Regions from separate parts of the Lysinibacillus sp. NPDC093688 genome, predicted to be linked through region 1. Evidence: riboswitches for the same ligand, from Rfam matches in the RefSeq annotation. Region 1 holds a riboswitch; the other holds the start of a gene.
What was found. Region 1 has a riboswitch for cyclic di-AMP ahead of ACQKN2_RS11870 (APC family permease). Riboswitches for the same ligand answer to the same signal wherever they lie in the genome.

Region 1 (9,842 bases):
AACGTGTGGTTGATTTCATAGTATACGTTTTAACAAAAGTCATCCTCAACTTTTGTTGATGAACCATTAAAGAACTTCCTAATCTTTATCACGCCTTGGCGTTATTTCCAAAAATGGCACTTTATTCGGTATGTGCTTGTATCTCACACTGAATAAAGTCTGTTTTTTCGGAATTTACTATTATTTTACTGACTTTCAATTGTAAACGTTCGTGTTTTACAATCAACGTTATGATTATATCAGACAATTTTCGAGCTTGCTAGTCATTATTTTGATAAATGGAAGGGCACAGTCATAATAACGATATTTTTGTGAAATAACAGCGACGTGCGAATTAATAGACTTGATTGATTGTGTAACATATGATGCCATCCTTTTTTCGGTAAAAACTGTGGGATGATAACTGTTACTTGATGGCCTGTTTTCGCACATTGATGTTCAACCTTATCAATAAATTTCATTAATGGCTGTGTAATACTTCGATATGGTGAATAGTATGTGACAAGCCGTATATTTGGTTGCCAAGCTTTCCACTTCTCCTCAAACGCTTTTGCATCCGCTTGATCGAAGGCTACATAAAAGGCAATAATTTTATCAACGTGTAGTGACTGCGCATAATGCAAAGTGTTTTCGACTACTTTCGTAATACCAGCGACAGGTACAATGAAGACATTCCCCTCCACATTCGGTATTTCCTCATTATCCAATCTTAATTGTTCACCAACTGTTTTATAATGCTGCTTAATCCGGTGGAACGTCCAAATAATAATTGGTAAAAAGATAAACACTGGCCATACTTGAGGCAATTTCGTCACAAAAAACATCATCGCTACAATAAAGGAAATGATTGCTCCAATCGTATTAATCGAAAATTTAGCCACCCAACCTTTTGGCTTTTCACGCCACCATTTTCGCATCATTCCAGCCTGCGCTAAAGTAAACGGAATAAACACACCAACTGCATAAAGCGGAATCAAATGCTCTGTTGTTCCATCAAATAAAATGATTAATACAATGGCCGCTAAACCAAGCATCATGATGCCATTTGAATAACCAAGTCGATCCCCACGAATCTGGAATATTCTTGGGATAAAACCGTCCTTCGATAAATTGACAGCTAGTAAAGGAAAGGCCGAATAACCTGTATTCGCAGCAAGTACTAATATCATCGCCGTTGTTCCCTGTACTATATAATAAAAGATATGGCGACCTACACTTGCCTCCGCAATTTGTGAAACAACCGTTTCTTTCGCATTGGGAGCAACTCCATAAAAATAAGCTAGGCTCACAATACCAATAAATAACACTGCTAAAATACCGCCCATAGCTAATAATGTTTTAGACGCATTTTTCGGCGCTGGATCTCTAAAATTAGGAATAGCATTTGAGATTGCTTCAACACCAGTCAAAGCTGAGCTTCCTGATGCAAATGCCTTTAATAATATAAATAGACTGATACCTGCAACTGGTGTACCGACCTTTGGATGCAACTCTGCTGGAACTTGCCCTGTTATTACGTTATAAATTCCTACTCCGATTAACACCAACATCACTACTACAAACAAATAAACGGGATAAGCTAAAATGGATGCCGATTCTGTGACTCCACGCAGGTTTAAAAGCGTTAAACATATAACAAAAAACACAGCGATGATCACATTATAGGAATGCAGACTTGGAAATGCCGAAGTAATGGCATCTGTTCCAGCCGATACACTTACCGCAACTGTTAAAATATAATCGACAAGCAATGATCCACCAGCGACTAAACCCGCATTGACACCTAAATTTTCCCGAGAAACTACGTAAGCTCCACCACCATGTGGATACGCAAAAATAACCTGACGATACGAGAAAATAAGTGCTGTCAGTAACACAACTACCCCAGCAGCAATCGGTAAAGAATACCAAAAAGCAACAGTGCTCACTGTCATAAGTACAATTAAAATTTGCTCAGGTCCATACGCAACTGATGACAACGCATCGGACGATAGTATGGCAAGTGCTTTTGTTTTACTAAGCTTTTGTTCCCCTAACGCTTCAGATCTTAATGGTTTACCGATAATATAACGTTTTAATGAAGATTTCATTTTCTACACCTTCTAGTTTCATAGAATGTGTTTCACATTTCTAAATCGATTACACTTTAGCATAATCGGTTTTTGTGCTGTTTACGGGGCCTTGTTTCATTTTTAGAATGAAGATAAAAAACGCCTACAAGTCATCACTAAATAAGACTTGTAGACGCTCATTCGTCTGCCAAGCTCCACTTTTCTGCTCTTAACGCTTACGAGGTTAGCTGTCGGATTCGGGCCTGAGTAGCCCTACCCCTCAATAAATGAAGAGATTCACCCCAAGGATCACCTATGTAATCCGTAAAAATTGGGTCCCCCGCGTCATTGCTTCAGCGATTTAGAAATTTGAAACTTTTATAATGATGTCATATTACGCCTGTAATTAAAAAAAGTAAAGATGAAAATAATGCTTACAAAAAATTTTTTTACTTGCTATTTTGAACATTTTTATTTAGGCCCAAACCAAACATAACGTGTGGTTGATTTCCGCTCCGATTGGGTGTTTTCCAAAGCGCGTCCGATGAGCCGCTTCAATCAACTTATATACATGACCTATGTTTTAACAAACGTCACCCCAAACTTTTGATGATGAATTCTTCTTTGAAGAATAATGTTTTAATACTAGTAGAAAATATGTGAATACCCGAATTGAAAATCAATCAATTATGCCTCGGCATAATTACATCCGGAATCGGCTTACCAATACGATGTTGGTCCCAGGCGTTTTCATAGGATGTGATGTTCTTAGCCTGAGTTCCTCTATTTCAGCTGGTGTTTAGACACCTGTAGCTGTAGCTGCCGCTTCGCTTTCGCTACAAAAAACACTCGCTGAAAGAAGTTAAAAAAGCTACCTTTTAAGTATATTCCCACTTTTAAAGAAGCTAAGTACATTCACCCTTGAATCATTTTCAAATGAATCGAATATTCTGCTATGATGCTTCCATACATTGATTCACAAGCGAAATTCCTCCATTAAAGTTGATTACTATATCAAAAACATTTCGAATTCCGCAAAAAATTGAGCAAACATCTTCACATTTTTTAGTTCTAGCTATAAAATAGGAATATAACACTTTCCTATAGGAAACTTTATTTCACCCGTGATACTTTTTGAAATGAGGGAACAACATGGTTTACAAACGAATGACAAAATCGTCTGCTGAGGCGGTTTTAGATGGAGATATAACAGGCTGGCGACGCATTTTACCGTTTCTTGGTCCAGCCTTCATCGCTGCGGTTGCCTATATTGATCCAGGCAACTTCGCAACGAATATTACAGCAGGTTCACAATATGGCTATTTATTACTTTGGGTAATCGCCTTTTCCAATTTAATGGCCGTATTAATTCAATCTTTGTCTGCAAAGCTTGGCATTGCAACTGGCAAAAATTTACCCGAAGTAGCACGTGAACATTTTTCTAAAAAGACTTCTATCTTTTTATGGATTCAAGCTGAATTGGTCATTATTGCAACAGATCTTGCAGAATTTATTGGTGCGGCATTAGGGCTGTACTTGTTGTTCAATATTCCAATGCTGCCTGCAGCGCTGATAACAGCGGTCGGTTCATTTGCTATTTTAGAATTACAGCGCAGAGGCTTTAGAGCGTTTGAAGCAGGTATTTCTGGCATGGTGCTTATTGTCGTATTAGCATTTGCATTCCAAACATTTTTAGCACAACCAAATTGGGGCGAAGTAACAATGGGCATGTTTTCACCGCGCTTTGAGGGTGTAGATTCTATTTTACTTGCAACAGGTATTTTAGGGGCAACTGTCATGCCACATGCTATTTACTTGCATTCTTCATTAACCCAAAATCGTATCGTTGGCCGAAATGATGAAGAAAAGAAACGGATTTTCCGTTTTGAGTTTATTGATATCATCATCGCGATGATTATTGCTGGTGCCATCAATATGAGTATGCTTGTTATTGCTGCGGCAGTATTCCATACACAAGGCGTAGTAGTTGAAGATTTAGATATCGCTTATAACGGATTAAAAGAGGCGCTTGGTCCGATGGCGGCTGTATCCTTTGGTCTTGGCCTTCTCATTGCAGGTCTTGCTAGTTCTTCAGTTGGTACACTTGCAGGTGACGTTGTGATGCAGGGCTTTATTAGAAAGAAAATACCGCTTTATTTACGTCGAGCTATTACAATGTTACCACCTTTGGTTATCATTGCATCTGGTGTGAATGCGACTTATGCGCTTGTCCTAAGTCAGGTTATTTTATCCTTTGGTATCGCATTTGCTCTTGTACCACTTGTAATGTTTACAAGTAAGCGTGATGTCATGGGAAGCCTAGTCAATCGTCGTATTACAACTATATTAGGATGGATTGTCGTGGTCATTGTCGTTGCTTTAAATCTTTATTTATTATGGCAAACAATATTTGGTTAAAAAAAATGCCAGACACAAAACCTTTAACTTTGGTTTTGTGTCTGGCATTTAAGTTTTGGCTGTTTTCTCAAAGATTGTTGCTATAAAGAAAAGTTGGGCTATACAACAATCGCGCCCGATTGTTTAATACATTGCATCCTTATAAAACAGAACGTTATAAATCTGCTACTTTTTAAATGCAACAATATACCAAACGATATTGGCAATTAGTGACATAACGCAAAGAACGATCACATATAGAAAATCAGAAACATTATAAGTAACCGTTCCCATTACAAATGCCAGTACAATTATTGAAAGTGATATAAGTAACCCTACTCCGCAAAAAACTGCCATAACATATTTCATTCCTTTAACTCCTACCCAATACAAAATTAAAGACAGAATATAAAAGACAAGAAACATTATAATATTCAGCCACATACCTAAAGAATTGAATCCACCAGGATCCGGAAGGGGAGTTAGCGAAACTGCAATCATTATAAAACAGAAAAGTAGCCCCGAAATTATGGTCATTAAGATAACACCATTTCTCATTCTACAACCTCCATAAGAATAATTTTTGGTAAGTTCACTTTACATATAGCACCTCAACAATCTGGCCCGATTGTTGAATAACACTATTTAACCAAAACAACAAAGTTTACGAAAACAGCCTAAGTTTTAAAGCGCTATTTTCTTATCCCTAAATATCTATCTGCTCAATGTTTCGAAATGATAAGTAGGCCACGCTTATACCGATAATAGCTAAAGTGATAGGTATGAAAATAATATCATACAAGGTGAAATTACCCGAATTTGATGATACGACCGATACAATTAATATCGATGATACAATCGTTGCCGGAATGGAGTATTTTCTCATACCAAAATACAACGGTATTAATGCGATGCATGATGCTGAAATTGCATTCATAATCACAACGGGAATTCGTTGTATTATGAATGAGAGCGTTACTGTATCCGGAAGCAATTGGAAAACCTCGCTAACAGCACAAAAAATCGCTGTGACAAAAATAGTCGATAAAATAATTGCACTAAAGGTAAAAAGAAAAACAATGGCTAGCTTTGAAGCAATTAGTTTTTTTCTATTGATCGGGTACATAAATGCTACAGTGATCGTTTTATATTTAAATTCTCCGATAATAAACTTGGCGATTAACACACTAGCAAAAATAATAAATACTGCTCTTACACCTGAATCTATAAGGCCAAATGCCCTCTGATAAGTTCTAAAATCTTGATCCCCTTCTATTTTAGTGATAAATAAAAGCATAAATATAATAGCTAATATCACAAAATTTGCGAAAACAGCTCGTTTTATATATAAACCAATATGATATTTTTTCATTTCTAGCCGCATTAAATTAAGCACTAGCGACACCTCCATTGATTAGCTTCAAGAAATAATCCTCTAATGAGCTTGTTTTTTTGCTAATGCCCTCAATTTCAATATCATGCTCAATTAATGTTTTAGTTAGCACCTTTTGTGAAGCTGTCGATTCATAAATTCGAATACAATTGTCATCCATTAGTTTGAAATTAGTAATATTTAATTTACTTTCTAAAATAAAGGCAGCCTTTTTCCCATCACTAACAATCATTTCAATATGATCTGCTTGACTGCGATTGACAGCGTCCATTGATACTTCCTTAATTAACCTTCCACCCTTAATAACTCCGACTGTATCTGCCAATTGTTCAATTTCACCCAAAATGTGGCTAGAGATTATAATTGTAATTCCATACTCTTTACAAAGCATCTTGAATAGCTCTCGTAGTTCTTTAATGCCAACCGGATCTAAACCATTAATAGGTTCGTCTAAAATAAGTAATTCCGGCTTCGTAATAATTGCACGTGCAATACCCAATCGTTGTTTCATCCCAAGAGAAAAGTCTTTAACACGCTTATTCTCCGTATTTGTTAGTTTTACTAAATCTAGAACATGCGTAATCTCTTTCTTGTCATAATAGCCCATATATTCGCAATGTAATTCTAAAGTTTCCAGTGCTGTTAAATCTTCATAAAAAATCGGATATTCAATAATTGTCCCCATCCTTTTCAGCACTTCGTATGAGCGATCATTTAATTTCTCACCAAAGATTTCAATATCTCCACTCGTTGGCTTCGTAAGGTTTGTTAGCATTTTCATGACTGTCGTTTTACCGGCACCATTAGGACCTAAAAAACCGTAGATCTCTCCTTTTTTCACATGCATAGTAACAGCAGAAACGACTTCTTTCCCCTCATATACTTTCGTAAGCTGATTTGTTTTCACAATATATGTCATGTAGATCTCTCCCTTAAATTTAGCTATCCTTATTATAAAAAATGAAACTCTCTAATTTATTACTTGATTCTTACAAATTTCTTAAGTGCATAAGAAAAGCTTGTAAAGCCATTCAAATGCTCTACAAGCATGACTGCTCAGTATGTCATTCGTTTTAAAGAAACTGTAAAAATAGTCTTCTCATATTGGATACTGGAAAGTTGGATGGAGCCCTCCATTAATTCTACAAGACGCTTTGTAATCGTTAAGCCAAGACCACTACCTTGGAAGGATTTATTTCTAGAATCCTCAAGCGTATACATTCTTTCAAAAACATTATCAATATGATATTCGTCAATCCCTTTACCACGATCCCATACATCGATAAAAATATTAGCATCATCATTTCTTACTGTAAGCCCAATGATGTTTCCTGCCGCCCCATAGGCAATTGCATTTGACAATAAATTATTCAGAACCCTATCTAACGCTTCTTCATTGCCGAGTGCATACATGGACATCTCTGGTATTGCTATATCAATCTCTAATCCCATCGACGTGATCATATCGTAAAATGATAAAATGTTTTTCCGGCAAATTTCACTTACATTAATTTTCGTCATTGGATAATCTGTATCTCCAGCTTCCAATTTTGCCAGATCAAAAAATGTATGGATTATTTTTAATACTTCCAATGTTTTCGAATGAACGCCAGTGAGTAACCGTTGCCGCTCCTCGTCACTAAGTGATTGTTTAAGCTGCAGCATTTCCGTATAACCTAGCACAACCGTTAAAGGTGTTTTAAGATCATGTGAAATATTGGCCAACATCTTTTTCATGGAGCCTTCCATTTTCCGATGTGTTGCTTGCACTTTTTGATTGTGGTCTAACAATGCATTCATCGCGATTAGTAACTGCTGTAATTCTTGATTAGCTGTCGATACTAAAATCTTTTCGCTCGATTGTTCATCAATGATTGCTTGCAGTTTTTGATGCATGTATTGAATAGTAGTGTCTTGTTGTTTTTTTGCTCTCACCTGAAAAATAATAATTCCTACGAGTAATACAATAATCAGTAATAGAAATATAATCATGGAGTTTACCCTTCAAATTTATAGCCAATTCCCCAAAGTGTTTTAATATACTTAGGATTGGACGGATCGTCTTCAATTTTTTCACGTAATCTTCTTATATGTACATTAATAATATTTTCATCCCCATAGTAAGCATCATTCCAAATCAATTGATAAATTTGCTGCTTTGTAAAAACGCGATTACGATTTGTCACGAATAACGTTAAAATGGCAAATTCCTTTGACGTGAGCTTTACATTTTGTCCATTCTTATCAACTGAAAAATTAACAAGGTCTATCGATAAGTTGTCTATCTCTACTAGATCTTTCTTATCCTCTACTTGACTGGAGTATTTTGTAGCTCTTCTAATCGCGGCTTTAACACGTGCCGAAAATTCCAGCATCGAAAACGGCTTGGCAATATAATCATCTGCCCCTAATCCTAAACCTAACGCTTTATCAACATCACTATCCTTGGCTGACATAATGATAATTGGAAGCGATACTTGCTCTCGTATAATCTTTAAAACTTCTAATCCATTCAGCTTCGGTATCATAATATCCAAGATCACTAAATCAAAAGGATTGTTTAAACAATAGTGTAAGGCTTCTTCTCCATTTACTGCAGTGGTGACAAGGAACCCCTCCATTGTTAAATAGCTTTCCACCATTTCACGAATGGCTTCGTCATCTTCTACTAGTAAAATATGCTTTTGCATGTTCATGCACCTCTTTCCAACATAAAGTGTCTATATATGACTTTCCATTTATATGGATCATTACCACAACGAGGGTTGATTTCCGTTCCGGCTGGGCGCTTTCCTGGGGGCGTCGGGGCAACAGGATGTTGGTCACGAAGGCTTTATCACAGGACGTGATGCTTTTAGCCTTCGTTCCCCTCCCGCTTCACTCGCTGGGCTCGCTCCAGGGTCTCGGGCCAACAGATGTTTTCTGCGCGAAAGCGTAGTGCAAACGTAGCGGCAGCAGCACCGATGTTGGTCACGAAGGCGTTATCACAGGATGTGATGCTTTTAGCCTTCGTTCCTCTATTGCTGATCCCCAAGGAGTCGCCCTGCCTCCACTCCAATCAACTTATATACATGGTATACGATTCGACAAATGTCATCCCCAAAATTTGGTGATTATTCATTTCTATAACAGTTTACCATATTAAGATTGTGCACCAAAAGTGAGGATCGATTTGCAAAAACTAAGTCCCTTTTTTTCCAGTAGTCTTATCTGAAGACCCAAAAAACCAAATTTGTAACATTAAGGGATGGACTGATATATTCTTCTTAATAACTTAAAATTAATTTAGAAAGAACCGTGAAAATGGCATTTTCAGGATTTACTTTTATTCGGGTGCTCTACTCTGGATAGTGAGTATTTATTTGGGGATATCCGGAATTAGATCAAAACAAGCAGGTATTACACATATTTAGGTTTGCTCATCATTTTGCTCATTCTTGTAATCTACGGATCAGTGATTGCTATTATGGGGATACGGGGTTTTGGAGCTTAAAAGATGTTCACTGGCAGTATTTTCTCTGACAAGATTGTAAGTTTGGTGTTACAAATTCATTTTTCAACTAAAAAAACTGCCCTGCAAGTCATTTTTTATGACTCACAGGACAGTTTTATTATTCATTATCGACTTTTAAATCACATTGCTCGAGTGGAAGCATCTTTGTTTTATGCTTGATTTTATAGCCAAGCCATAACAGCAAGAACAGTGGAATACCGATATACGAGACAAGGACTCCGTACCAATCTACTGTATCCCCCGTAAAGGCATTGTAGTTTTGTCCAATAACAACAATCATACAAACCGTAAAGGCAAATAGCGGGCCGAATGGGAATAGCCTTGCTCTATACGGCAACAATTTCGGATCTAAGCCCTGTACCTCGAACGCTCGACGGAAACGGTAATGGCTAAATGCAATTCCTAGCCAGGCAATAAAGCCAGACATCCCAGAGGCATTTAGAAGCCACATGTAGACCACACCATCACCAAAGAATGAAGCTAAAAA
Region 2 (21,727 bases), on a different contig from region 1:
AGAAGGAACCAATCTTGTGGAAGAACAGGATTTTGCATCTCAACTAGACTCTAATCGTGAATTTTTAAGTCCTTCTAAATACAACGGAAATGATAAAATTATGAGTCCTATTGATACAAAAGAGTTGGAGAAAACCAATTCTACAGGTCATGAAAGTGCATCATCTGGTTCAGTGCAAGGAACAGTATGTTCTATAACGAAAAAAATTCTAATTTCTACTCACGTGGAAATTGATGATTTTCTTCATGCTCCTATATGTGGTGAGATTGTTAAAAATACATTTGATTTTCTTGATCTAGACAACCATCTTACTCCTCAATTTGAAACGAAGTTATTTAATACTACAACAGATTATCCTGAACTGCCTGAATGTCGTTTGGTCCGCTCGAAATTTAATGAAATTATATTTTTAAAGAGAACTAATACTTATGATAAGAATAATCAGAAGAGTTATCCATCTAAATCAGTTGGAATTCCCTTACATAACAAACGATCAATTAAACAAAGAGAAACGAATAATCACTCTTACAGTTCCGATGACTTTATACACATTAGAGCTCCAGTTGTAGTAGGGGAATATAAAATAGAAATATGCCTTGAAGAGAATATCGTGTTTGAAAAAGGAATTATGGGAGTTAAAGATATCTCGAATGAGGTAGTATTAACCGATTGCAGATTTGTTCCTAAGTTTTCTCAATCATTAGGTAATGGGACATGTTCGGCATTGAAGGGGAAATTATATATTGAAGGTTATATTCATCAGAGTATTGAGTATACTGCACCTCACACTGGGAATGCAGTACCTGCACAAAATGAGTCATTTAATCATTCAAATCAGATGTGTCAGAACATAGTATTAGAATTAATCATTCATATGCTACAAGCACAGAAAATTCGAGTGCCAAGGATCTAGAGGATACTTGAAACTAATCCATTTCCCTAAAAATCCCTTTTTTCACCTTTTTAGCAAAGTTTTTGTTTTGGAAGTGTAACGACTTGTACAGCTGTTTTAAGCTGCAAAAGCAAAGCGTCAGCTACAAGTGTTTGTAACGTAAGTGAAACGGCAGTTACAAATGTCTTTTGTACCGCAAGCGAAGCGACAGGTACAGAATTCTCTCTATAGGTGGTGTGATGAATGCGAGTTTAAGTTACTTTTCAGCGGGTGTACAAACATCCGCTGAAATAGAAGAACTCAGTATAAGAACGCCACGTCCTGTAGCAATTTATCTGTGCGAAAGCGAAGCGACAGCAACAACAACAACAGCAACAACACACGACTGAGTGACCAACAACATGTTGCTGTCGCTACGTTAGCACTGTGCTTTCGCACAAAAAACATCTGCCGCTGACGCTTCTCTTTCGCGGAAAAACATCTGTTGCTGTCACTGCGTTAGCCACTACGCTTTCGCACAAAAAACATAAAAACTAGTATATACGTCCATGTATAGGTTAAATGGCTACATATTCTAGCGATATGAAAGTTAAAAAAAATGAAAAGAGGGATTTTTTTGAGTGAACAATTAGATAATCAATTAGTTAGTCATGGCGGTCATAAGGAACCTTGTCCAGTAGCATCAACTGAACAAATGCCATTAAATAGTGAGACTACTCCAGTAGTTGCTTCACCGCTTGTGACTCCAACTATTAAAGTTCCAGTTGTACTTTCAGAACCAACACTTCAAATAGTTGTGGAGTCAGATATTACTCTTACTCCTGCAGCCACTGAAATCAAAAGAGTGAAAAAAAATGTATTCCTAAATCAAGTGAAACTGGTACCAGTTGCTTTTATACGTATTGATGGCACTGACTTTTTTAAGGTGACAAGAGCAAAATTATTTGTAGCGGGACATATTCGCAAAAATATAGAATATGCTTCATCAGCATGTAATGGGGCACTTAGAGATAGAATTGCTGATGTTCAGTTTTCGGGTTTTACAGACCTTCATTTCCCACAAACACCTGGAGGTCCTACACCGATTTTAGGAATATCCGAGTTTGCTGAAGCGAACTTCCTTAATGATAAAACGCAAATGGATGCTCGATTGGATAAGGCTTTCTTCCAAAATCTCGTTAAATACAATGAACAACCATTTGGTGAATTAGTAGCTGCAAACTTCTTTGAACTTGATTTTTCACCAATTATGGCAGCACCAGAAGGTACTTTCAGCACATTACGTGAAAAAATTGTGCTAGAGCTTACTGTAAAAGTACTGCAAGTTCAACAAATCCGCCTTGGATCGGGTACTAATGTAATAACTCCTAATCTTTTTGGGCTTACTCCTCCTATGAGTCAATAGTAACTCTAGTTTTTAGAGGAGCAAAACAAATAAAAAAGCATTTCTTTGCAAAAAAATGTAAACTGAAAATACACATGTAATATTTAATGGGCACTGATAAAAATCCTACATTTGAGTAGGCAGTTGAATCTAATTTTTAACTGCCTTTTTGCAATTTAATAACTAACGGAATAGATTTCTTCCAAGGGGTATTGGGAGGAGCTAGGGGGTCGCGAAGGTTTTTTTAACAGTTAATAAAAAATATTTTGATCAAATTACATCTACAGAAAGTGCAATTAAAAAACGATTTATTCATTAAGATATGTTCATAGCAATTGACTCTACATATTTTAATAGCACCCACGTTGGCCCAAAATCCCTCATCAGTCCTAAGCACAAAGCAGATGCCAGACGCAAACATGCCGAGGTATAATTGCTATAAATGGAGCAAGAATGATAAAATGGCCGTTTTTGGTTTTAGTGGAACAGCTAATAACAAGCAGGTACTCAATATTATGGTGCCTGTTTTATTATGCAAAAAAATAAGACTAGCCAAAAAGCTAGGCTCATTATATTTATTTGTGCTATTATAAGACACGTTGATAATTTAATTTATTGTAGTGTACTCTTGAAAGGATGATATATATTATGAGTAACGAGCGACCGAAAATCGTGAGTTTCCATACTCTAGGTTGTAAAGTAAATCATTATGAAACAGAAGCAATTTGGCAGTTATTTAAAGAAGAAGGCTATGATCGTACGGAGTTTGATCGTCAAGCAGACGTCTATGTCATTAATACATGTACAGTAACAAATACAGGGGATAAAAAATCACGTCAAGTTATCCGACGAGCTATTCGTCAAAATCCAGACGCTGTCATTTGTGTTACAGGATGTTACGCTCAAACATCTCCAGCTGAAATTATGGCGATTCCTGGTGTTGACATTGTTGTAGGAACACAAGACCGTACAAAATTACTTGGCTACATAGACCAATATCTTACTGAACGCCAACCAATTAATGCTGTACGCAACATTATGAAAAATCGTGTGTATGAGGAATTAGACGTGCCTGCATTTACAGACCGTACACGCGCATCGTTAAAAATACAAGAAGGCTGTAATAACTTCTGTACGTTTTGTATTATTCCATGGGCACGTGGGTTAATGCGCTCTCGAGATCCTCAAGAAGTATTGAGCCAAGCCCAACAACTAGTGGATGCGGGGTATCTTGAAATTGTTCTAACGGGTATTCATACAGGTGGCTATGGACAAGACTTGAAAGATTACAATTTAGCCCAGCTACTACGTGATTTAGAGGCAAATGTGAAAGGCTTAAAACGTCTTCGTATTTCTTCAATTGAGGCAAGTCAATTAACAGATGAAGTGATTGAAGTTTTACGTGAATCAAAAATCGTTGTTAACCACTTACACATTCCAATCCAATCAGGCTCTGATACAGTTTTAAAACGTATGCGTCGTAAGTATACAATGGAGTTCTTCGGTGAACGCTTAACAAAACTACATGAAGCTTTACCAGACTTGGCTGTCACTTCTGACGTAATCGTAGGTTTCCCAGGAGAAACTGAGGAAGAGTTCATGGAAACATATAACTTTATTCGTGATCATAAGTTTTCTGAATTACACGTATTCCCATTCTCTCCACGTACAGGTACACCAGCCGCGCGTATGGAGGACCAAATTGACGAGAACATTAAAAACGAACGTGTTCACCGTTTAATCGCTTTAAATGATCAATTAGCGAAGGAATATGCTTCTCGCTTTGAAAATCAAGTGCTAGAGGTAATCCCTGAAGAATTCGTGCATGATGGAAGCGATGAGGCAGGGCTTTTAACAGGGTATACTGATAATTACTTAAAAGTAGTCTTTGAAGGTCCTGAAAGCCTAATCGGTCAGCTTGTGAAAGTGAAAATTACGCAAGCAGGATATCCTCATTCTAAAGGACAATTTGTTCGTGTATTAAAAACTGTAAAATAACAATAGAGTACCTATCAATAGAAACACCGTTCAAACTTTGAACGGTGTTTTGTTCTATTTTGATTAAAGTTATTACGTATTTTTCCTACAAATATCATGCTAAAATAGAATATAAGTGTAATTAGATTACTAAAAGGTTTATTTAACTTCTTTCAGCGGGTGTCAAAACACCCGTTGAAAGAAGCTAAAGCCTCCGGACGCAATTATGCCGAGGCGTAATTGATTTGAACTTGAACTTATCTCGGCTGATAAAGGAAGTTGGTAAACAGCATGTACAAAATTGGATTAGTTGGACTAAAAACTTCTGTCGAGCAAATAGTAGACTTAGCAGATGAATATAAATATGAGTTAGAATTTATATCCCTTCCCTATGTTGAAATTGAAGAAGTAGAGAATATTATTGAGGAACACAATTTTCATATGCATGCTTGGTTTTTTTCTGGGCCACTTCCATATGAAATTGCCAAAAGAAAATTAGGTACAGATAAAATAATGGTGCATGTTCCTGCTACAGAATCAGGTCTTTATAAAGCCTTCTTAGAGATGGTCTATGATCAGGGTCAAATTATTGAGAAGCTAAGTATTGATACGATGACTGCAAATAATATTAGTAAAGAAGCTATGTCGCAGTTAACGATGAATATCCCGAAAATTTATACGAAAATGTTTGAGTTAGATGTAGATACAAATGAATTATTAAATTTTCACTTGAACTTATGGAGTGAGGGAAAGACAGAAGGTGCTCTAACCTGTTTTCCATCTGTGTGTGAGGCACTAAGAGAACAGGGAATCCCAGCATACAAAATGTCAATGAGTACGATGGAAATACGACAATCACTTCGAGTTCTTTCAGAAAAGGTCAAGACCTCTTATTTTAAAGATACTCAAATAGGCGTAGAAATTATTGAAGTTGAATATTTTAACAAAGTAGCGGAGGAAATGAAAACACCTTATAATCTACAGTATTTAGAACTTCGACTAAAAGAAATGTTAATTCAACTTGGTGAGAAAATAAATGGCTCTTTTTCTGACAAAGGAAACGGAAGATATATGATTTTTAGTTCCCGTGGTGCTATTGAAAGAGAAATCATGACACTTGAAGAAACTGTTCAAAGATTAGCGTTTGAAGCAGATACTACTGTTGCGGTCGGTATTGGATTTGGAGAAACAGCTTATTCGGCAGAAATTAATGCTTTTCGTGCTATTCAGCATTCAAAAGCGATGAAGAAACGAGAAATTGTCATTGTTCAAGAGGATGGACTAATCGTAGAGTCTCCAGGAAAACAAGGGGAACTTCATTATTCAAGCCGAACACAAAATGAAATCCTTATTGAAAAGTTAAAAAAAGGTAACATTAGTGTGAAAACATATAAAAAAATAGTAGCTCTCATACAAAAGATGGGGTGGACGGATTTTACAACAAAGGACTTAGCGACACACCTTGAGATGACAGAGCGTAATGTCAGACGTATTGTTACAGATATGTGCAAAGTTGATTTGGCACAATGCGTTGGTCAGGAGACGTATGCTACTCGTGGAAGACCAACTAAAATTTATCGATTGTTATAAGCACCTATTGGGGTGCTTTTTATTTTGTTCTATTTTAGTATACCGAAAATTTAATTTGTATTTTTCAGAAAAGTCTTGAAATTAAATAATTAAACTCTTATACTGCATTTAAGGAATTTTTTCTTTAAATATTCCTTAAAAGGAAAATTGAAAAGGGGCTGCGAAGTGTGACTTTAATGATGTTGATTCAAGAATTAGTTGGAATTGCTAAAGATGAGGTAATTGAATGGCGAAGGTATTTACATAAATATCCAGAATTATCTTTTCACGAAGATAAAACAGCACAATTTGTTTATGAAACTTTACGGACTTTTGGAGATTTGGAAATTTCACGTCCAACTAAAACAAGTGTTATGGCCCGTTTAATTGGTTCAAAACCAGGAAAAGTTATTGCACTACGGGCAGATATGGATGCGCTTCCAATTGAAGAAGAAAACGACTTTGACTTTGTATCAAAGCATCCAGGCGTGATGCATGCTTGTGGACATGACGGGCATACAGCTATGCTACTCGGTGCAGCAAAGATTCTTACACAGTTAAAAGATCTAATTGAGGGGGAGGTACGCTTTTTATTTCAACATGCTGAAGAGTTATTCCCAGGCGGCGCACAAGAAATGGTAAAAGTAGGTGTGTTAGAGGGGGTGGATGAAGTAATCGGAATTCATCTTGCGTCCACTGTTGAGATTGGTAAAATTGGGATTTGTGATGGGCCAGCTACATCAGGAAGCGATACCTTTGATTTAAAAATTAAAGGAAGAGGAGGTCATTCTTCAGAACCTCATTTAACGGTTGATCCAATTGCAATTGGGGCACAAGTAATTAACAATCTGCAACATATTGTCTCAAGAAATCTTAATCCACTTGAAAAATTAGTAGTATCTGTAACGAAGTTTCATAGCGGAAGTGCTTACAATGTCATTCCTGATACTGCAATTATTGGCGGATCGGTGCGAAGCCTTAATCCTGACATCCGTCAACAAGTTCCATGTTTAATAAAAAAAGTCGCTAAGGGAGTTACAGAAGCACATAATGCGTCATTTGAGGTTGATTATCATTTTGGCTACAGTTCAGTAATCAATAACGATAGGGTAAGAGAGTTGATAGAAGAAACGATAGATGAGGTATGGGGAAAGGATCATTTACTAAGACTACCCGCATTGATGAGCGGTGAAGATTTTTCAGCATTTTCAGATGAACGACCAGGTTGCTTCATCTTTGTTGGTGCAGGAAATCAAAATAAGGGGATTATTCATCCGCACCATCATCCACGCTTTACCTTTGATGAAGATGCACTAGAGATTGGTGTGGAACTGTTTGTTCAATCATCTTTTAAATTATTAGGGATAGAGAGTACTAAAAAGATGAATGAAAAATCAATCTACTTTCATTGAAAAATAGATAAACAAAGGGGATGGAAAAATGATACATGAACCTGTTATTGCAACTATGATTATCTTCTCGCTAGTCGCATTGGGAGAAATTATTTCTATTTTTACAAGGGCTAGGGTTTCTATGTTTCTAGTCGCTATAGTTGGTTATCTTGTGTTAATTTGGACAGGAATTATACCGAAGAGTCTTATCGGTGATTCTAAATTTATTGAAATTGGTGTTGTATTAGGAACTGCTCCGATAATCATTCATATGGGAACGCTAATACCTCTTAATACTATTCGCAGTCAATGGAAGGCAGTAGCTATTTCTTTGATGGGTATTATTGTTGGTGCTGGTTTAATCCTTCTCTTGATTCCAATGCTGTTTGACTATGAAACAGCTGTTGCAGGAACAGGTCCATTAACGGGTGGAGTAATTGCTTTTCTTGTAACCTCGCAGGGGCTAAAAGAGATGGGCTTGACGAGCCTTGTGACAATTTCAGCTTTAATATTATCATTACAATCACTTATTGGTATGCCACTTTCAGCAAATTTGTTACGTCGATATGCATTAAAGTTTAGGAATACGATAGATTCCGGAACGTATGTAGCTGCCACATTAGATGTGAGGGTAGAAGATGTTATCGATGAGGAAAAAGTAGAGGTACGAAATAGGACGTGGATTCCGGAGAAATATCAAACAAATCTGATTCTTCTTTTCTTACTATTTGTCGGTGGTGCTATTGCTATGGCTTTAGATCGATTAACTGGCATTCCGTATAGTTTGTGGGCTTTGGCGCTTGGTATTGGTGGAAGATTAATTGGTTTGTATCCAGACCGTGCCATGGAGCGTGCTAATGCCTTTACAGTTGGGATGGCTGGACTCGTGTTTTTGATTATTGCCACAATGAATGACATAACATTTAGTATGTTTATTAATCGACTTCCAGAAACTTTTCTAGTCATGATTGTTGGAGTTTTCGGTATTTTGATAGGGGGATTTTTGGGATCAAAACTATTTAAATGGGATCCTTTAAAAGGTCTTCCAGTAGCACTAACAGCTACAGTGGGGTTCCCGGGTGATTATCTTGTTTGTGAGGAAATTAGTCGAAGTGTAGGTAGAAATAAAGACGAAGAAGAAAAAATATTAAATGAAATATTAACGCCAATGTTAATAGGTGGATTTACAACTGTAACAATTGGATCAGTCGTTATTGCTAGTATCTTAATCAAAACATTGTAGACACGTTATATTAATGTAAACGTTTAGTTAGAAATAACTGTTTATATCTCGGCCAATTTGTGAGCATACGCAAACAGATTGTAAATAATTGCAACTATAGTTGATTTTCCATTATCATTAGATACAAGTTTACTGGTTTCAAAAATAATTAGAATTCATCTAATTTTATTCAAAATTAGACGGAAACGTTAAAAAATGTTATGATTCCAGAGAGGTACGTACAACTTGTTGATAGAAGGAGAGTCTAATAAAAATGGAACAAAATTTCGCACGAATGATTGATCACACATTATTAAAGGCTGAAGCTACAAAAGAGCAAATCGAAAAACTATGTGCAGAGGCAAAACAATTTAACTTCGCTTCTGTTTGTGTAAATCCAACTTGGGTGAAATATAGCAGCGAGCTTTTACAAGGCTCGGAAGTTTTAGTTTGTACTGTAATTGGCTTCCCTCTAGGTGCTAACACGCCAGCTGTTAAAGCGTTCGAAGCGAAAGATGCGATTGCTAACGGTGCAAAAGAGGTAGACATGGTTATCAATATTGGTGCATTAAAGGATAAAAACTATGACCTTGTGCAAGCGGATATTGCTGCAGTTGTTGAAGCGGCAAAAGGTAGCGCACTTGTAAAAGTAATTATTGAATCTTGCCTTCTAACTGATGAAGAAAAAGTAAAAGTATGTGAGCTAGCTGTGGCAGCAGGTACTGACTATGTGAAAACATCAACAGGTTTTTCTACAGGAGGCGCAACAGCAGAAGATATTGCCTTAATGCGTAAAACAGTAGGCCCAGATTTAGGTGTAAAAGCTTCTGGCGGTGTACGAAGCTTAGAGGATATGAAAAAGATGGTTGAGGCTGGAGCCACTCGTATTGGAGCAAGCTCTGGTGTTGCTATTATGAACGGATTAATTGCAGATTCTAATTATTAATAGTAATGAAAATCTTTATATAGTAAGTGTTACGGGGCTGTTCTTTATGAACTAGCCCCATTTTCATTGGGAATTTGATAAATGCCTTTTCTGGTAGTCTAATAATGGAAAATATTCATTTCCTGAAATGATTGAAATTCCAATTTGTGCAAGTTGGAAAATTCCCTTAATATTTATATGGTTATTATCAAAATTTAACCTATTGATTGATTGTAGTTGTTTCATCCACAATCCTCCTCTTTTTAACTCATAGTAGATGATGTATTATGAAGAGTACTTGTAAAAATGTACAGAGAGGAATATTATCATTTTTATGGGTTATCAACAAGAATTTTATAACTATAAAAATCTTGATGATTGGATCATTTTACAAGAACTTTGTATAGTTATGCACTGAATTCTTACATAACTTAGTAACATCGATAACATAGGGTATTTAAGATTGAATGTGTAGAATTAACAGGTCGATCAACTACTATTATTTAATCTTAATTGCCTCTCGGTTTTTAATAATCCTTCCAGTGTTTTAAGTGAAAAAATGGGGGAATATATGATGTTTGATGATATAGGTAACGATTTGTATTAAAAAAGGAGAAACTATTCGTGGAATTCATAAGCAGTTTTATAAGTCAATATGGATATCTAGCTATATTTTTAATCTTATCTTTAGGAATAATTGGCTTACCCATTCCCGATGAGATCTTAATGACATTTGTGGGATTTTTGTGTCATGAGGGACATTTAAACTTTCTATTGAGTATTATCTTAAGCTTTTTAGGCGCATCCATTGGTATGGTATTTAGCTATGCAATTGGAAATAAATTAGGGAAACCATTAATATTAAAATATGGAAAGTGGTTTGGACTCAATAATAGGCGGTTTACTAAAGTTGAACGGTGGTTTCATCGTTTTGGACCGTGGACAATAATTATCGGATATTTTGTTCCGGGTATTAGACATGTTACAAGTTACATGTCCGGAATAACACAAATGAAATTTAGTACTTATCTGGCTTTTGCTTGTTTTGGGGCTATGGTATGGGTAATTATTTTTATTTCTATAGGATATTTTCTTGGTATAACTTTATAAGGATATTACAATGCACTTTTTATATAAAGCTTGAATGGAACTAAAATGCTTAATAGAAATACAGCTCGCGTTTTTCGAAATGCGAGCTGTTTTATGTATACGATAGATGCTTAGTGCAGGAGTTATTCCCTACGAAATACAATCGTCTAAGTAATGAGCTTTTACAACTCATTCGGAAACAAGTTTATTGGCACTCTGGTTAGGTGATTTTTCATCAGATAGCAGCAACTCTAGTCAGAATAATAATTTTATCTACCTCATATACTCCACTGATGAAATGGATTATAGAAGGGAGGATACAATGTTTTCGCAATATAAATACTGGAAGCCTTTTATTAGCCAATACGATCCATGTCCACCTATAAGGGTTAAAAGTTTTTCTACACCGCCTCAATTATATATGGGTTTTCAATCGCCTGGGCTACCGCAATATCCAACTCCTAGAGATGCTCTCAGATCGGGCACGTTATGGCCTCAATTATTTAGCCCCTATCCAAATCCCCAAAAAGGAGAGGTGAAGAATGAGTAAAGAGATGCCACCCGAATTTTATAAGCTACTTGAAGAAATCCAAGCCATTGATTTTGTCATAGTGGAATTAAATCTATATTTAGATACTCATCCTCACGATTTTGATGCTATTCAGCAATTTAACGAAAACACTGAAATCAGTATGCGATTTAAGGTTGAATTTGAACAGAAATTTGGTCCACTTATGAATTTTGGGAGAAGTTATTCAAATTATTCTTTTACTTGGATAGATACACCTTGGCCATGGCAAGTCTAACTTTTTTATCAAATATTTTAGTGGCGAAAGTGAAACGTCAGCTACACATGTTTTGGTAGCGAAAGTGAAACGTCAGCTACACATGTTTTGGTAGCGAAAGTGAAACGTCAGCTACAGATGTTTAGTTTTTTTTTGCAATCACAAAGCCGATTCTGGACGCACTTATGCCGAGGCATAAGTGATTATAAGTAATTAGGAGGAATTTTTTTTGTGGTATTATGAAAAGAAGCTCCAGTATCCAGTGAGGGTGAGTACATGTAACCCTATGCTTGCTAAGTATTTAATTGAGCAGTATGGTGGTGCAGACGGGGAATTAGCAGCAGCACTTCGATATATGAATCAGCGGTATACGATTCCCGACAAAGTGGTCGGATTGTTAACCGATATAGCAACAGAGGAATTTTCGCACTTAGAAATGATTGCTACGATGATTTATAAACTAACGAAGGATGCTACTCCAGAGATGCTCAAAGAAGCTGGTCTTGGAGAACACTATGCCAACCATGACAGGGCATTATTTTATCAGAATGCAGCTGGATCACCGTTCACGGCAACTTATATTCAGGCTAAAGGGGATCCAATCGCTGATTTGTATGAGGATATCGCAGCCGAAGAAAAAGCACGAGCGACTTATCAGTGGATTATTGATTTATCGGATGACACTGATTTGAATGATAGTTTGAAGTTTTTACGTGAACGAGAAATTGTCCATTCTCTACGTTTCAGAGAGGCTGTAGAGATTTTAAAAGATGATAGGGATAGCAAGAAGGTCTATTAAAAGAGGTGAATAGGCTGGTTCAAAAGAAAACTCCTTTTGACACAGCCTATTTGATTACTATTCAATATTGGAAAATAAAGCAAGATCCTTCCGATGACCAATCATTACTAATAAATCTTCCTTTTCAATAATCTGTTCAGGGGAGGGAGAAATGATAATGTCTCCTTCTCGAACAATGGCAATGACACTTACATTATACTTCGCACGAAGATCTAAATCTCGAAGATTTTGTCCAGCCATCTTTGAAGGAATCATAATTTCTTCTATACTGTATTCTTTTGATAATTCAATATAGTTTAGCATATTGGGTGAGAGAAGCTGATTGGCAACTCGCTCTCCCATATCTCGTTCAGGATAGATAACCCAGTCTGCTCCTACTTTATCTAAAACTTGCCCGTGTCTTTTTCCTAGAGCCTTTGCAATCACTTTTTTGATTCCGAGTTCTTTTAATAATGATACGGTTAAAATGCTCGACTGCATATCATTGCCTATTGCCACGATGACATAATCGAAATTGCCTATTCCTAAAGCGGTAAGAGCTTTTTCTTCTGTCGAATCAGCGACTACTGCATGTGTAACATATAGTTCGGCATCTTCGACTCTTTCCTCATTAATGTCGATTCCTAACACTTCCTGCCCAGCCTCATGTAATCTGCGAGCTATACTTGTTCCAAATCTACCTAGGCCAATTACAGCATATTGTTTGATAGTCATTGCACTCACTCTCCTTTATCGTGATTACCCAATCATAATATTTCCTTTAGGATGACGGAATGCCTCAGATTTCCGTCGTTTTGCTATGGCAAAAGCAATTGTTAATGGACCTAATCTACCTGCAAACATTGTAAGTATGATGACTAGTCGACCACCAGGTGATAGCTCTGGAGTTAATCCCATCGATAGTCCAACTGTACCAAAAGCAGAGGTGGCCTCAAATAAATACATCATAAAATCATGTCCTTGCTCGGTTATACTTAAGACAAACGTGACGAGTATAACAATCATCATTCCACACATTGTTACTGTTAAAGCTTTTAAAATTGTTTCGTTAACTATTCTACGTCTAAAGAGGACAACATCTTCTTTTCCTCTAATTTGTGACCACATCGTAGCAACTAAAAGCGCGAAGGTTGTTATTTTTATTCCTCCAGCAGTGGAACCAGAACCTGCCCCAATGAACATCAGCAAGATAATTAAAAATAATGTAGATTGTGTTAAGTCTGCTATAGGAAGGGTATTAGAGCCTGCAGTCCTTGGGGTAACAGCTTGGTATAATGAACCAAGAACTTTGCCCCATTCAGTCAAAGGTCCAAGGGTTTTACTATTTCCGTATTCAAATAAGAAAATTAAAATCGTCGATCCAACTGTTAAAATAAGCGTTGTAGTTAATACAATTTTTGAATGCACGGAAAGGCGCTTCGTATCTCGATATTCATATAGTTCATTTATGACGATAAACCCTAAGCCACCAATTGTAATAAGAGCACAAATAGTTAAAACGATAAACGGGTCGTCTACATATTCGGTTAACCCATTAAAGCCTCCCATTAAATCAAATCCAGCGTTATTAAAATTCGAGATGGAATGAAAGAAGCCAAAATATATAGCTTTACCTACAGGCATATCGAACGAAAAACGGATAGATAAAATTAAACCACCTATTAATTCAATTACGGCAGTAAATAGTAGTATCCTTCTAACCAGTCTAACAAGACCAGCCATTGTAATATTATTGAAGGCTTCTTTTAATAAAAGTCTTTCTTTTAAGGAAATTTTTTTTCCTAATAGTAAAAATACTAATGTTGCAAACGTCATAAAGCCTAATCCACCAATTTGGATAAGAAATAAAATAACTAGTTCTCCAAATGTAGAAAATGTATCGCCAGTATCTACAACGACTAGTCCTGTTACACACGTTGCAGAAGTAGCAGTAAATAAGGCATTTAAGAATGACAGTCCCTCGCCATTCTCCGTTGAAATAGGTAAAGTTAACAAAAACGCTCCAATCAGAATAATAGTTGCAAAGCCCAGCACAAGTATTTTAGGAGGATTTAATTTATTTTTAACTGTTTTCATCTTATTCTCCTCAATGTTTTGAAAAAAATTTGAATTCGCCTATAAAATGTTAAATTGACATAATAAAAAGACCAACTGATTTTTAGTATGCTTCGAGATTATTTAGGCAGAAAAATAATCATACTAATAATGGTGGTCTAACATGACCTCCTTCGCTTGAGCCGACGAAGTTAGCTGACGGGTAGAATGGCGAAAGAGTTTCTCATTCCTCCTGCAAATGCAGAATTAACCCCAAAATACTGGGTCCTCCGTTCTCATAAATGATTGAGATTTGGCTGATATACAATTGAATGTGATTATTCTACGCCCATATTCTATTTTTTGTAAACCCTAAATTTTTTGAAAGAAATATTTATATTTATTGTGGTCAAAAAGTAAGCCGGAAATTCCTAAAGAAATTAAAACAAAAAATTCACCAGATTAATTCGTACACTTTCTATTGACCATTTTTAGACAATACGTTATAATTCTTTAGTACACAGCAGTTGGTTATTAGCCTATTTGTGTATTGACGTGTGTTCGGAGGGAGGGAAAGAGAGATGTCAAAAACTGTCGTTCGCAAAAACGAATCGCTTGAAGATGCTCTTCGCCGCTTCAAACGTACTGTATCAAAAAGTGGTACAATTCAAGAAGTTAGAAAGCGCGAGTTCTACGAAAAACCTAGCGTAAAACGTAAAAAGAAATCAGAAGCTGCACGTAAACGTAAGTGGTAATTTAATTTCCCATTAAAAATCCCTACGTTCATAACACGCAATTGTATGATTCACTGAGCAGACAAAAATATACCTGAAATTAATCGCATGTCGATTAATTTCAGGTATTTTACATTAAGCTCAAATTTACGTACATATTGGAGAAGCCGAATGTGATCCCTGTGATTCATTCGGCTTTTATGTTATATACTTATTGTATAAATTATTTACGGTTAGTAAGGCCACTTAAGTTAATGATTCACTATATAATAAAATTATTAAGATTTATGAAACTTTTTGCATAGTCAGTCGTATATACAGGAGAGAAGCATGTTAGAAGGGAGGGAAAAAGATGCGAAGACGAAGAATCCTCAGCTATTTAATAGTTATTTGGATGACATTTTTGTTAGCGTTTCCATTAACGTCTGCTTTTGCAAGTAATAAGGTCTACCATATACCAATTCATAATGAAGTAGAAAGAGGACTTCACGCATTTTTAGAACGAGCTTTTAAAGAGGCGGAAGAAAACAATGCAGAGGCGATTATTTTAGACATTCATACGCCTGGCGGTTTCGTGAATGCAGCAGGTGATATTGCTATGCTTATGGATGCAACGGATATACGTACGATTGCGTATATTAACAAAGATGCTCATTCTGCAGGTGCCTTTTTAGCCTTACATGCGGATGAAATCTATATGGTGCCAAATGGAACGATCGGGGCGGCTGCAGTTATTGATTCAGCAGGAAATGCTGCAGATTTAAAGGCTCATAGTGCATGGGTTGCTCAAATGGAGGCAGCTGCAGAATCAAAAAATCGTAATCCAATATATGCACGAGCAATGGCTGATGTATCTCGAGCAGGAAAAGGGGATTTATTAACTTTATCTGCTTCGGAGGCAAAAAAAGTTGGTTATTCAAATGGAACGGTTTCAAATTTCCAGGACCTTTTAAAAGCAACGCAATTAGATGAGCGTGATATCGTTTCAATTGAACCTACTTTTGCTGAAAAGCTTGCTCGTTTTATTACGAATCCAATTATAGTTCCGATTTTATTGTCGATTGCAAGCTTGGGACTTGTAGTTGAGCTTTATTCGCCAGGTTTTGGTGTTCCAGGTATAATGGGATTGTCAGCACTTGGATTATTTTTCTTTGGTCATATGGTGGCGGGCTTGGCAGGTTATGAGACCTTACTTTTATTTATTGTAGGCTTAGCGCTTGTTATAGCGGAGTTTTTTGTCCCCGGAGGTATTGTTGGTATTTTAGGTGGTGCGCTAATATTACTAAGTCTAATACTGGCAGGTGCAAACATGATGCAAATGATTATAGCGATTTTCATTGCGCTTCTTGTAGCGATAATAGGAATGGTGATTCTGATGAAATTTTTTGGTAAGAAATTGCATGTTTTAAACAAGCTAGTCTTGATGGATGCGACAACGACGGAAGAGGGTTATGTATCTAACGTGAATCGCACAGAGCTGCTTGGAAAAGTGGGTAAAGCGATTACACCACTTCGTCCGGCGGGTACAATGTTATTTGGAAGTGAGCGCATTGACGTAGTATCGGAAGGTGGCTATGTTGATGTTGGGGAACATGTAGAAGTTATTAAAGTAGAGGGCTCACGTATTGTTGTGAGACAAACAGAAAAAGAGATGGAGGAATAGCAAATGGGTTTTGATTTAGCTTTAATAGGTCCAATTGTGGGGCTAGTCTTATTATTCATTGTTGTCGCGGTATTCTTTACCTTTGTACCAGTGGCGTTGTGGATTTCTGCACTTGCTGCAGGTGTCCGCGTTAGTATTTTCACATTAATCGGTATGCGTTTACGTCGTGTAGTCCCATCACGAATCGTGAATCCATTAATTAAAGCGCATAAAGCAGGTTTACCTGTAACGATCAATCAACTTGAAAGTCACTATTTAGCAGGTGGTAATGTTGACCGTGTAGTAAATGCGTTAATCGCGGCACATCGTGCAAATATTGAGTTAACATTTGAACGTTGTGCGGCAATTGATTTAGCTGGACGTGATGTATTAGAAGCGGTACAAATGTCTGTTAACCCGAAAGTTATTGAAACACCATTTATTGCAGGTGTTGCTATGAACGGGATTGAAGTAAAAGCGAAGGCACGTATTACAGTGCGAGCAAACATTGAACGTTTAGTCGGTGGTGCTGGTGAAGAAACGGTTATTGCCCGTGTAGGTGAGGGGATCGTTTCTACAATTGGTAGCGCCACTAGTCATACGACAGTTCTTGAAAATCCTGATATGATTTCTCAAACAGTATTAGCAAAAGGTTTAGATTCTGGGACAGCATTTGAAATCTTATCGATCGATATTGCTGATGTTGATATCGGCAAAAACATTGGTGCTGAATTACAAATTGAACAAGCGCAGGCTGATAAAAACATTGCCCAAGCGAAAGCTGAAGAACGTCGTGCAATGGCTGTAGCGAACGAGCAAGAAATGATTGCACGCGTACAAGAGATGAAGGCAAAAGTAGTAGAAGCCGAAGCTGAAGTACCACAGGCGATGGCAGAAGCTCTACGTTCAGGTAATCTTGGTATTATGGACTATATGAACTACCGCAACATTCAAGCAGATACAGCTATGAGAGACTCCATTTCTAAAGTAAGCTCAGATAAAACAGAATCAAATGAACCTAATGAATAAAAAACTGAAAGGAGCGGTACTAATAAATGGAACAATTAATTATATTTGTGATAATTGCCATAGTCAGCTCTATTTTCGGTAAATCAAAAAATAAAAAAGAACAAAAACCAATGCCAACTTTTAATAATAAGGATTCACATGTTGAGCCTCCTGTTATAAAAAAAGCAGAGGTGAATCCACAGCAACGTTCTAAACCACAGAGCTTTGAGGATTTTGCACGTGGATTTTTAGGTGAATGGGAAAATGAACAGCCTAAATTTGAAGAGCCGAAAAAAATTGTCGAAGAAACAGTAAATGAGAAAGTACCAAGCTATGTAGCACCATCCTTAATCCCGACTGAGAAAGTGAGTCGTCCTACGAATAGAGAAAGTATGGGTCGTTTAGCTGCTGGGAAAAAAGTCGAGAGAGTAGCTGAATCACAATCGGCTTTTCAATTACCGACATCAAAAAAATCACTTATGCAAGCTGTTGTAATGGCAGAAGTTTTAGGCCCTCCAAAAGCAAAAAGAAAATAACTAGCATGTCCTCCTTTTTCGATGCATATATTGCCGAAGAAGGAGGCATTTTTTTATGAGAAAACTATTTCAATTAACGCCACTACTTGAATTATTACAATATGAAACATTAAAAATCATTGGCCCATATCGTTTTCTACATGCTGATGCTACATCGTGCTCATTTATCTATGCAGATTATCATATTACTGTGCGTGGAAAATCAGTGGAAATTAATGCTCTTAAAGAAGAAATGCTACATCTTTCTGTAGAGGATTTGCAGGAGCTTCATTTGAAAATGACAAAGGATATGGGTGTGAGCGATAATGTGGAATAATCGGCCAATTATCATACGTATAAAGCGCCATGAAAATGTTCATCCTTTTATTCAAGCATTGCATGCACAACATGTGCCATTAAAGCGTGTTGTGTTTCGTGAGCAAGAGGTTGCCTTTGAAACAACTATGCATTATCTACCAAAGATTCGCCGTGTGCGTAGTCGTTACCGACTTAAAATGGCTATCTATTATGCAGATGAACTTCAAGTTTTTCGAGCACAGCTTTGGACTTTGCTTGGCCTAACGTTGATGATATTAATACCATTACTATGTGCACAGGTTATTTGGCGGATCGATATTAAAGCGGCAACACCTGAATTAGAGGAACGTCTAGGAGAGACCTTTCAAGATACCTTTCAATTAGAAACACCCATTTCTAAAAAAGACTTACCCTCAGATGCTGTCATTCGTCAGAAGCTATTAGAAGGGCACCGAGATCTTTCGTGGGTGCATATTGAAAAGCATGGTGGACGTGTAATTTTACGACCTCAGGAGTCCCCGAAACAAACTAAACAAACGAATGAAAAGCTAGCGACGCATTTAGTAGCAACAAAAAGTGGTGTTATTACTCACTTTAATATTCAAAATGGAGAACGAAAAATTTCAGTTAACGATACTGCTTACGAAGGTGATGTTCTCGTAAGTGGCGTAATTGAAAGTGGTGAAGATCAAGTGTTTGTTGGGGCGAAGGGAGAGGTTTACGCTGATTATTGGCTTGAATGTTCATTTAAAATTCCTACAAAACTAACGATGGAAACGCTACAACAAAAGCAGTGGCGTGTATTAGTGAAAGGCATTCATGAAGAAAAAGAAAAAGTTGACTATGTTCAAAAGAAAGATTTACCTAATTGGCTCAATCCATATGTTTCAATTGTTGAGGAGCAGTACACAAAAAAAACTCAAGTAGAGCTTAATGAATCCAAAATAGATTCATTGCTCATACCATTGCTTCATGAAAAGGTACTACGTTCATTACCTGCGAAAACGGTTATTAAAAAAGAAAACCTTTTACAGGTAAAGTGGGGGAATGGTACAGTTGAAGGGAAAGTTCTATTTTTAATCAATGAAAACATTGCCAGTCCAATACAAGGTCTACAAGGAGAATGATTATGTCAGAACATTTAACTGTATTACAAGTGGATAATCCAAACGAAGCGGTTATGCTACTCGGAATATCCGATGCCAATATGAAATTAATCGAAGAGGCTCTAAAAGTTCACATTATTACACGTGGTGAACAAATTCAGCTTGCTGGTGAAGAGGATGCAAAGGAACAAGCAAGATTCCTTTTACATGCTCTTTTAAAGGTCATTCGTAAAGGAATTAATATTGATCAGCGTGATGTTGCAACAGCTATTGAAATGACACAAAAAGGAACGATTGAATACTTTGCAGAACTTTATGATGAAGAAATAGCTCGCACGACGAAAGGGAAGCCTATTCGTGCAAAAACAATAGGTCAACGAGAATACATACAAGCAATCCGTCATAAGGACGTTGTTTTTGGTATCGGACCAGCCGGTACTGGGAAAACGTATTTAGCGGTAGTCATGGCAACACAGGCGCTAAAAAACGGACACGTTAAGCGTATTATTTTAACACGCCCTGCAGTAGAGGCAGGCGAGTCTCTAGGCTTTCTTCCGGGGGATTTGAAGGAAAAGGTAGATCCATACTTACGCCCCCTGTATGACGCTCTAAACGATATTTATGGGACTGAACAAACACAAAGACTGATTGAACGAGGCACAATCGAAATTGCGCCTTTAGCGTATATGCGCGGACGTACATTAGACGATGCCTTTGTTATTTTAGATGAAGCTCAAAATACGACACATCAGCAGATGAAAATGTTTTTAACGCGACTAGGCTTTGGCTCCAAAATGGTCATTACCGGCGACAAAACACAAATTGACCTACCAAAAAATACGGATTCTGGATTAATCGTAGCAGAACGAACATTAAAGTATGTAAAATCTATACATTTCCAAATTTTGGAGCAAGGCGATGTAGTACGCCACCCAATCGTAGCAAAAATCATCCAAGCATACGAAGAACAGCAACTTTAATATGACCGCTAGCGGTCATATTAAAGTCTGCACCGAAAGTGGAGTGAAACGGAACGGCAGGTGCAACAGGGTTTAAAAAGTCTGCACCGAAAGTGGAGTGAAACGGAACGGCAGGTGCAACAGGGTTTAAAAAGTCTGCACCGAAAGCGAAGCGGCAGGTGCAAAGGGTTTTAAAAGAAGCTTAGCGATAGATATAAAAGATAGAACAAAATAGAAATTGGTTGTAAAATGGAAAAAAATGTGACAGCTATACGATGTGTATAGCTGTTTTTTTACTTTCTTATACATTTTTCAGGAAAAATGTTTTTTGAATTGGTATGATAGTAGGTAGATAGAGGAGGTGCAAGATGGAGAAACAATTAAAAAAAATTACAGAACTTATTGGCTTTCGCTACTTTTTAATTGTCGTTCTCATCTTAACAGGAGCCCTACAATTTACTTTTATGTATGGCAATGTTAAAGGTGTTACATATGATTTTAAACCATTACAGCTAGCGCCTGAAACAGTACGATCTACTAAAACGATAGAAGATACTTATAAAACGCAACAGGAACGAGAAAAAGCAACAGATTCGGTTGCACCAGTCTATCAATTTTCTGCCGATGTTGCTAAACAGCGAGCTGCGATTGTAACGTCTTTATTCGACTATGTTCTTGACGTAAAGGCGGATGTTGAGAGTAACAAAGAGCCTATTCCTGTAGTCGACCAAGTGGCGCAGCTTCGTAAAAAACTTGAATCTATAGATTCAGATCAAATGCCAATTATCTTCACTGATTCACAGCTAGAAGGTTTGTTAGTACAAAGTGAAGCAGATTTAAAAAGAACAAGTACGCAACTATCAAAACTCGTGCAGGACTATTTACAAAAATCCATTCGATCTGAAAATGTGTTTGCGTCTCAAAATGATTTTGAGGCAAAAATTCGTGGACAACGAGGCTATCCTGATAAAATATTTAATACGGTAGTTTTAATTGGACGTACGAGTATTATCGAAAACGAGACTATAAACGAGGAACAAACGAAAATTCGAAAGGAACAAGTGAAGGAATCAGTTGAACCAACTCGAATTCTTCAAGGTCAAATCATTGTACAGGAAGGTCAAATTATTGATAATGAGGCGTTCCGTCAATTAGAGCTTCTAGGTATGGTAAGTAATAAGGCATCGATGAAACCGATTGCAGGGCTGATTATTTTAATACTTCTTGAAATGATGTTCATGTTTGTTTTATTCGAACGCTGGAATATAGATGAGCGCAAGAAACGTAATGCCCTGTTGGTAACAGTAATTGTTTATAGTTTATCGATCCTGCTGATGAAATTTATTAGCCTAGTCTCAGGTGGCTTTGATGTTACTGT

Region 2: linked by a shared signal. The riboswitch ahead of ACQKN2_RS10960 (TrkH family potassium uptake protein) and the one ahead of ACQKN2_RS11870 (APC family permease) in region 1 are both predicted to bind cyclic di-AMP.

What each region holds. Positions count from the first base shown of each region.
Region 1 covers NZ_JBNNUX010000012.1:104,810-114,651, forward strand. The annotation lists gene ACQKN2_RS11870 (APC family permease) at 267-2,090, opposite strand; cyclic di-AMP (ydaO/yuaA leader) riboswitch at 2,271-2,420, opposite strand; gene ACQKN2_RS11875 (Nramp family divalent metal transporter) at 3,204-4,469, shown strand; gene ACQKN2_RS11880 (DUF5391 family protein) at 4,635-5,006, opposite strand; gene ACQKN2_RS11885 (ABC transporter permease) at 5,155-5,844, opposite strand; gene ACQKN2_RS11890 (ABC transporter ATP-binding protein) at 5,837-6,760, opposite strand; gene ACQKN2_RS11895 (sensor histidine kinase) at 6,898-7,833, opposite strand; gene ACQKN2_RS11900 (response regulator transcription factor) at 7,839-8,531, opposite strand; gene ACQKN2_RS11905 (amino acid permease) at 9,453-9,842, opposite strand, start outside.
Region 2 covers NZ_JBNNUX010000011.1:34,402-56,128, reverse strand. The annotation lists partial or broken gene ACQKN2_RS11030 (BC_2427 family protein) at 1-913, shown strand, start outside; gene ACQKN2_RS11025 (hypothetical protein) at 1,132-1,281, shown strand; gene ACQKN2_RS11020 (CsxC family protein) at 1,509-2,297, shown strand; gene mtaB (tRNA (N(6)-L-threonylcarbamoyladenosine(37)-C(2))-methylthiotransferase MtaB) at 2,925-4,274, shown strand; gene ACQKN2_RS11010 (hypothetical protein) at 4,545-5,843, shown strand; gene ACQKN2_RS11005 (M20 family metallopeptidase) at 6,020-7,234, shown strand; gene ACQKN2_RS11000 (hypothetical protein) at 7,263-8,456, shown strand; gene deoC (deoxyribose-phosphate aldolase) at 8,710-9,381, shown strand; gene ACQKN2_RS10990 (hypothetical protein) at 9,445-9,606, opposite strand; gene ACQKN2_RS10985 (DedA family protein) at 9,985-10,470, shown strand; gene ACQKN2_RS10980 (spore coat associated protein CotJA) at 10,772-10,999, shown strand; gene ACQKN2_RS10975 (spore coat protein CotJB) at 10,992-11,255, shown strand; gene ACQKN2_RS10970 (manganese catalase family protein) at 11,464-12,033, shown strand; gene ACQKN2_RS10965 (potassium channel family protein) at 12,091-12,747, opposite strand; gene ACQKN2_RS10960 (TrkH family potassium uptake protein) at 12,772-14,109, opposite strand; cyclic di-AMP (ydaO/yuaA leader) riboswitch at 14,254-14,396, opposite strand; gene rpsU (30S ribosomal protein S21) at 14,649-14,822, shown strand; gene ACQKN2_RS10950 (NfeD family protein) at 15,154-16,464, shown strand; gene floA (flotillin-like protein FloA) at 16,468-17,472, shown strand; gene ACQKN2_RS10940 (hypothetical protein) at 17,499-17,987, shown strand; gene ACQKN2_RS10935 (hypothetical protein) at 18,043-18,303, shown strand; gene ACQKN2_RS10930 (sporulation protein YqfD) at 18,293-19,411, shown strand; gene ACQKN2_RS10925 (PhoH family protein) at 19,414-20,370, shown strand; gene ACQKN2_RS10920 (HD family phosphohydrolase) at 20,718-21,727, shown strand, end outside.